3 regions of the Streptomyces sp. NPDC096311 genome follow, and region 2 is predicted to be linked to each of the others. Evidence: riboswitches for the same ligand, from Rfam matches in the RefSeq annotation. Region 2 holds a riboswitch; each other region holds the start of a gene.
The links. Region 2 has a riboswitch for S-adenosylmethionine ahead of ACIRA5_RS04815 (aminotransferase class V-fold PLP-dependent enzyme). Riboswitches for the same ligand answer to the same signal wherever they lie in the genome.

Region 1 (2,257 bases), on a different contig from region 2:
AACAAACAACCCTCCGAGCCAAGCCCTAAGCGAGCCCGGCCTCTCGGAAAGAGTCCAGGTTGGGACGAATGGTCGCGGTCAGCCCCGTCCCGGCCACCGCGTCCAGCGTCTTGAGGCCGTCACCGGTGTTGAGCACGACGGTGGTGAGCGTCGGGTCGAGCAGCCCGTTCTCGATCAGCTTGCGCGTGACACCGACGGTCACGCCACCGGCGGTCTCGGCGAAGATCCCCTCCGTCCGCGCGAGCAGCTTGATCGCGTCGACGACCTGCTCGTCGTTCACGTCCTCCACGGCCCCGCCCGTGCGCCGCGCGATGTCCAGCACGTACGGCCCGTCGGCCGGGTTGCCGATGGCGAGCGACTTGGCGATGGTGTTCGGCTTCTGGGGCCGTACGACGTCGTGGCCCGCCTTGTAGGCGACGGACACCGGCGAGCACCCCTCGGCCTGGGCACCGAAGATCTTGTACGGCTTGTCCTCGACCAGTCCGAGCTTGATCAGCTCCTGAAGACCCTTGTCGATCTTCGTGAGCTGGGAGCCGGAGGCGATGGGGATCACCAGCTGGTCGGGGAGCTTCCACCCCAGCTGCTCGCAGATCTCGTACGCCAGGGTCTTGGAGCCCTCCGCGTAGTACGGCCGCAGGTTGACGTTGACGAAGCCCCAGCCCTCGCCGGCCGGGTCGCCGATCAGCTCGGAGCAGAAGCGGTTCACGTCGTCGTAGTTGCCCTCGATACCGACGAGCTCGCCGCCGTAGATCGCGGCCATGACGACCTTGCCCTGCTCCAGGTCGTGCGGGATGAACACGCAGGAGCGGAAGCCGGCGCGGGCGGCGGCGGCACCGACGGCGCCGGCGAGGTTGCCCGTGGAGGAGCAGGAGAGAGTGGTGAAGCCGAACGCGCGGGCGGCCTCGATGGCCTGGGCGACGACGCGGTCCTTGAAGGAGTGCGTCGGGTTGCCGGAGTCGTCCTTGACGAAGAGCTTGCCGGCCTCGACGCCCAGCTCGCGGGCGAGGTTGTCGGCCTTGACGAGCTTGGTCCAGCCGGGGTTGATGTTCGGCTTGTCGGCGACGTCGGCCGGGACGGGCAGCAGCGGCGCATAGCGCCAGATGTTCGCGGGGCCCGCTTCGATGCGCGCCCGGAGTTCTTCGGTTTCGTAGGCCGAGAAGTCGTACGCGATCTCCAGCGGGCCGAAACACTCCTCGCAGGCGAACACCGGGCCGAGCGGCACGCGGTGCCCGCACTCGCGGCAGGAAAGCGCGGCGGCGGGTCCGAGATCCACACCGACTACGGTGGTGGTGTCGCCCGCGACAGGGTTCGTGGTGCTTGCAACAGTCTGCGCAGCCATGGAGGCGAGGCCCTTTCTCCTCATCTTCCTCACGACGCACTTCGCCGTGAGACGGATTTGGCACCTTCCCAAGCCGGGAGCCTCGCCACATCAATGTGACCGGACCAGCTGGAGGGTTGCCGGGGCTTCATCGGGCCGTATCCCTCTGCCCCTCTGGATGAGCGGTATTCGGTTGTGTCGTGCGGTGGCGCGTGTGGAGCGATGGTCCGCAGATGATCTACGACATGCGATGGTCATCCGCGTTGTTCAAGACTGTAACCGAAGGCCTGGACAGTTGAGATAGTCGTCCGAACCGCGAGATGGATCACACCGTGAGACACCGGGTGATCAGACAGTGAGGAGCCGCAGACTGTGCTGAAGGAAACTGAGCGCTGGCTGAGCAATCGCTCCTGGTCCGTGACCGATCGCCCGCTCCACAGACTCATGTCCGCCAAACGGGCCACGGGCTCCTCGGTGAGCGTCGTCCTGCCCGCGCTGAACGAGGAGGAGACGGTCGGCGAGATCGTCGCCGTCATCCGCCACGACCTGATGCAGCAGGTGCCCCTCGTCGACGAGATCGTCGTCGTCGACTCGGGCTCGACCGACCGCACCTCGCAGGTGGCCGCCGCGGCGGGCGCGCGCGTGGTGCACCGGGACGAGATCCTGCCGCGCATCCCGGCCGTGCCCGGCAAGGGCGAGGTGCTGTGGCGTTCCCTCCTCGTGACGAGCGGGGACATCATCTGTTTCATCGACGCGGACCTGAAGGAGTTCTCCTCGGACTTCGTCTCCGGGATCGTGGGGCCGCTGCTCACCGAGCCCGGTGTGGACCTCGTCAAGGCGATGTACGACCGTCCGCTCGGCGGTGCGGCGGGGCAGGGCGGCCGGGTCACCGAACTCATGGCCCGCCCCCTCCTCAACATGCACTGGCCGCAGCTGGCC
Region 2 (2,257 bases):
GGCGGCGCGGGGGCAGTTGGGGATCCGGACCACGTTCAACGTGCTGGGTCCGCTGACGAACCCGGCGCGGGTGAAGGCACAGGCCGTCGGAGTCGCGGACCTGCGCATGGCGCCGATCGTGGCGGGCGTGTTCGCCGAGCGCGGCAACTCCTCGCTCGTCTTCCGCGGCGACGACGGCCTGGACGAGCTGACCACCACCGCGACGTCCCGGGTCTGGATCGTCCGCGACGGCAAGGTCACCGAGGAGCGCTTCGACCCGCGTGACGTCGGCCTCGAACTCGTCCCCGTGGAGGCCCTGCGCGGCGCCGACGCGTCCTACAACGCGGACGTCGCCCGTCGCCTGCTGGGCGGCGAGACGGGGCCCGTACGGGACGCCGTGCTGCTGAACTCCGCGGCGGCCCTCGTAGCCCTGTCCCCGACCGACGCGCCGCTCGCGGACCAGCTCCGTGCCGGGATGGCGAAGGCGGCGCGGGCGATCGACTCGGGGGCGGCGAAGCGGACGCTGGAACGCTGGGTGGCGGCGAGCCAGTCGTAGTCCGCGGGCCGGTGGGGGTTGCCCGCGCAGTTCCCCGCGCCCCTGCAGGGGCGCGGGGAACTGCGCGATCTTTGGGGCCCCGCTCGGCGTCCCGGTATACGGACGCCGGGTTGCGGGGGGAAGATCTTGTGGCAGGATGCGGTATCAGGTCATGAGCGACAGCCATCAGGCCCCGGCCGGCTGTCCGGCAACCCTCCGTCCGTGGCGGGGTGCCCCGGGTGAAGACCAGGCCGTAGGCAGCGAGGTCTACGGCAAGCGCGGACCCCTCGAGAATCCCAGGGGTCCTGGTCGTTCGAGGGAGCCTTCTGTGAGCAAGCGAATGCGATAGGGCGTAGAGCCCCGCCTCCGCACACCCCTTTTGCCTTTCCTCTCTGCGCCGAGCCGTGCAGTCGCGCACCCGTACCCCCGTACCCCCGTGCGCCCGGCCCGCGCAGCGATTCCGCCTGCCTCTCACAGGAGCTCGCCATGTCTGTCTCCACCGCTGCCGCCGACCAGGCTGTTTGTTCCCCTCTGCCCGTTCTGGGGCGAGATGTCACCGTCCCGCTCGTGACCGGCGGTGAGGTCACCTACGCCGCGCTCGACTACGCCGCCAGCGCCCCCGCCCTCCAGCGGGTGTGGGACGACGTCGCCGCGTACGCCCCGTACTACGGCAGCGTGCACCGCGGTGCCGGGTACCTCTCCCAGCTGTCCACCGACCTCTTCGAGAACGCCCGCAGGACCGTCGCCGAGTTCCTCGACTGCCGGGGCGGCGACCAGGTCGTCTTCACCCGCTCCACCACCGACTCCCTCAACCTGCTCGCCGCCACGCTTCCGGCCGACTGCCAGGTGTTCGTCTTCGAGACGGAACACCACGCCTCGCTGCTGCCGTGGAAGAACGCCCGGGTCACCTACCTCAACGCGCCCCGCACCCCGCAGGAGGCCGTCACGGCCCTGGAGCGGGCCCTCGCCGCCCGTGACCCCCACGGCCCGGCCCTGGTCTGCGTCACCGGCGCCTCGAACGTCACCGGCGAGCTGTGGCCGGTGCGCGAGCTGGCCGCCGCCGCGCACGCGCACGGTGCCCGGATCGTCCTGGACGCCGCCCAGCTCGCCCCGCACCACCCGGTGTCCGTGCGGGACCTCGACGTCGACTGGGTCGCCTTCTCCGGGCACAAGCTGTACGCGCCGTTCGGCTCCGGCGTGCTCGCGGGCCGCGCCGACTGGCTGCGCGAGGCCGAGCCGTACCTCGCGGGCGGCGGCGCCAGCCGCAAGGTCACGCGGCGGGTGGACGGCGGCGTGGACGTGGAGTGGCACGAGAGCGCGGCCCGGCACGAGGCCGGTTCGCCGAACGTGATCGGCGCCTACTCCATCGCCTCCGCCTGCAAGGCGCTGACCGAGGCCGGTTTCGACACGCTCGTCGCCCGCGAGGAGCAGCTGATCGGGGCCGTCCGCGCCGGTCTGGCCGAGGTGCCCGAGGTCCGCGTCCTGTCGCTCTTCGGCGACGACGCCCCGCGTGTCGGCGTCCTCTCGTTCGTCGTCGAGGGCTGGAACAGCTCGCACTTCGCGGCCGCGCTGTCCGCCGAGTACGGGATCGGGGTGCGGGACGGTCTGTTCTGCGCCCACCCGCTGGTGCGGACGCTGCTCGGCAGCGATCCGCAGACGCAGGGGGAGTGCGGGGCGCCCGAGGCGGCGCCCGGGGAGAAGTCCCTCAACGCGATCCGCGTCAGCTTCGGGGCCGGTACGCCC
Region 3 (2,257 bases), on a different contig from region 2:
TGAACTGGTAGCCCTTGGGCAGACCGAGTGCGGAGGCCGCCTCGTGCTGACCCTGGTCGACGGAGAGGACGCCGCCGCGGACCACTTCCGCCGCGTACGCCGCCTCGTTGAGGCTCAGTCCGACGACCGCGACGACCATGTCGGTGGCGAGCCGGGACTCGTCGAAGGTGAGGAAGGCGGGGCCGAAGGGGACGCCGAGGCTCAGCGTCTTGTAGAGCGCGCTGAAGTTGTAGAGGAAGAGCAGGACGACGATGAGCGGCACCGAGCGGAACAGCCAGATGTAGACCCAGCTCACCGCGCGCAGCACGGGGCTCCTGGAGAGTCGGGCCAGGGCGAGCAGAATGCCGCCGAGCAGGCCCAACACGGCGCTGAAGAGCGTCACTTCGAGGGTGATGAGCAGGCCGTCGAGGATCGTGGGACGCAGGAACCAGTACGCGAACCGGTCCCACTGGAAGAAGGGGTTGGTCGCCAGCCCGTGGACGATCTGGGCGACCACGACGAGCGCGATGGCCGAGGCGATCCAGCGGCCGGGGTGGCGCAGGGGCAGCACGCGTTGTGCCGCGGCCGGGCGGGGCTCCGTCGTGCTCAACGGCACGGCGGAGCCCAGGGATTCACTCATGGAGGGCTCCAACGAATGCGGACACACCGCCGCCGGCCCGTACGACGGCGGTGCGCGCGGGGACAGACGGATGTCAGGGGGTACGGAGGGAGGAGATGCTCATCGACAGCGCGCCGTCAGGGCGGCGGGCGAGGGAGGCCGAGCCGTGCGGACGTTCAACGCCGCGGAAGGCGGAAGCGGTCAGCCCTGACAGAGACAGCGGGCACCGCGGGAGCTACAACACAGTGCGGCGGCTGGGCAGCCGTGGCGCCGCGAAGCGGTCGTCCCGTCAGCTGCGCACATCGCGTTCACCGTCACCATTCCGCCCCGCTGGGCCTCGAACGCACCGGAATCGATCCGGTCCGATGCGGCGTAAGTTAGGCACGGCCCCAAACGAATGTCAACGCGCTCCGGCCGGAACGACCACGTGGTGAGACCGCGCATATGCCTTCTTGACGGCTCAGCGGACCGCACCGAGACTGACGGGGACGGTCACGATTGTCAGCGCCCGTCGTGCGGGTTCCTCCCGTTCGACGCGGTGATCGGCCCCGGCCCGCTGACAGGCAACCCTTCCACCGCGACGGGGTGCCCCGGGTGACGACCGGGTCCCGCCGGTGCGGTGGGGCAAGCGTGGTCTCGCCTCTCGCGAGCCCCGGACACGGGAGCGATGGGAATGGCCAGGAGGAGCACGAACGGTCTGACCAGGCGCCTGCACATCGATCTGCAGCGGGTCTCCAGCGCGTACTGAGCGCTCGGCTGGAAGTGCCGGGATGTGCCGTCGATCGTCTACGGCGCCCTCGTGGCCGGTCGCGCAGTTCCCCGCACCCCTTCAGGGTGCTGCCGAACCGCAGCGGACTTCACCCGACCCGCTTCGTCCGGTCAGGTACGTCCCGCGATCCGGACCGGCCCGTACGTCAGCGCAGTCACTCCGTTCCGCCACCGCCGCCCAACGGGTCGCGGGGGCTTCGACGTTGCCTGGAGAGTCATGCCCAAGACAGTCTCGCTCGCCGCCCCTCGCCCCCACCGCATCCGCAGCCGCATCGGCGTCGGCCTGGCCGGCGGCTTCTACCCGGCGCCGCACCGCTATCAGCTGTACCTCGCCGAGGGCTGTCCGCGCTCGCTGCGCATCTCGATCACCCTGGAGCTGCTCGGTCTCCACGACTCGGTCGCCGCCACGCTGCTGACGCGTCCCGCCGAGACACCCGAGGCGTTCGCCGCACTGCGCGGCGCGTACGAGGCCACCTGGCACCACTACGACGGTCCGCTCACCGCGCCCGCGCTGTGCGACCGTTGGAGCGGACGGATCGTGAGCAACCACACGCCGGACATCCTGCGTGACCTCGCCGGACTGCCGGTCTGTCAGGGCGACGCCCGCCTCCCCCGGCTGAACCCACCGGCCCTCATCGCGGACATCGACGCCTTGCGCGAACTCCTCGACCGGGACGTCACCCCCGCCGCGCCGCCGCTTGCGCGCACGACGGCACTCCAGTCGCTGGACCGGCAACTCGCCTCGCACATCCACGCGTTGGGCGACGAGCTGACGGCCGCGGACGTCGATCTCTGGGTGGCCCTGACCCAACTCGGCCCGACGGAGTCCCTCTCCCCCTATGGACGGCTCCGGGACTACGTACGTCGGCTCGACGCCCACCCGGCCTTCCA

Region 1: linked by a shared signal. The riboswitch ahead of thrC (threonine synthase) and the one ahead of ACIRA5_RS04815 (aminotransferase class V-fold PLP-dependent enzyme) in region 2 are both predicted to bind S-adenosylmethionine.
Region 3: linked by a shared signal. The riboswitch ahead of ACIRA5_RS15825 (putative leader peptide) and the one ahead of ACIRA5_RS04815 (aminotransferase class V-fold PLP-dependent enzyme) in region 2 are both predicted to bind S-adenosylmethionine.

Annotation. Positions count from the first base shown of each region.
Region 1 covers NZ_JBIWFN010000003.1:535,505-537,761, forward strand. Annotated here, with positions in the region: gene thrC (threonine synthase) at 26-1,339, opposite strand; SAM riboswitch class I at 1,357-1,503, opposite strand; gene ACIRA5_RS10700 (glucosyl-3-phosphoglycerate synthase) at 1,691-2,257, shown strand, end outside.
Region 2 covers NZ_JBIWFN010000002.1:45,862-48,118, reverse strand. Annotated here, with positions in the region: gene trpD (anthranilate phosphoribosyltransferase) at 1-535, shown strand, start outside; SAM riboswitch class IV at 683-799, shown strand; gene ACIRA5_RS04815 (aminotransferase class V-fold PLP-dependent enzyme) at 1,001-2,257, shown strand, end outside.
Region 3 covers NZ_JBIWFN010000005.1:350,923-353,179, reverse strand. Annotated here, with positions in the region: gene ACIRA5_RS15830 (amino acid ABC transporter permease) at 1-619, opposite strand, end outside; SAM riboswitch class IV at 1,089-1,235, shown strand; gene ACIRA5_RS15825 (putative leader peptide) at 1,266-1,346, shown strand; gene ACIRA5_RS15820 (cell envelope biogenesis protein OmpA) at 1,584-2,257, shown strand, end outside.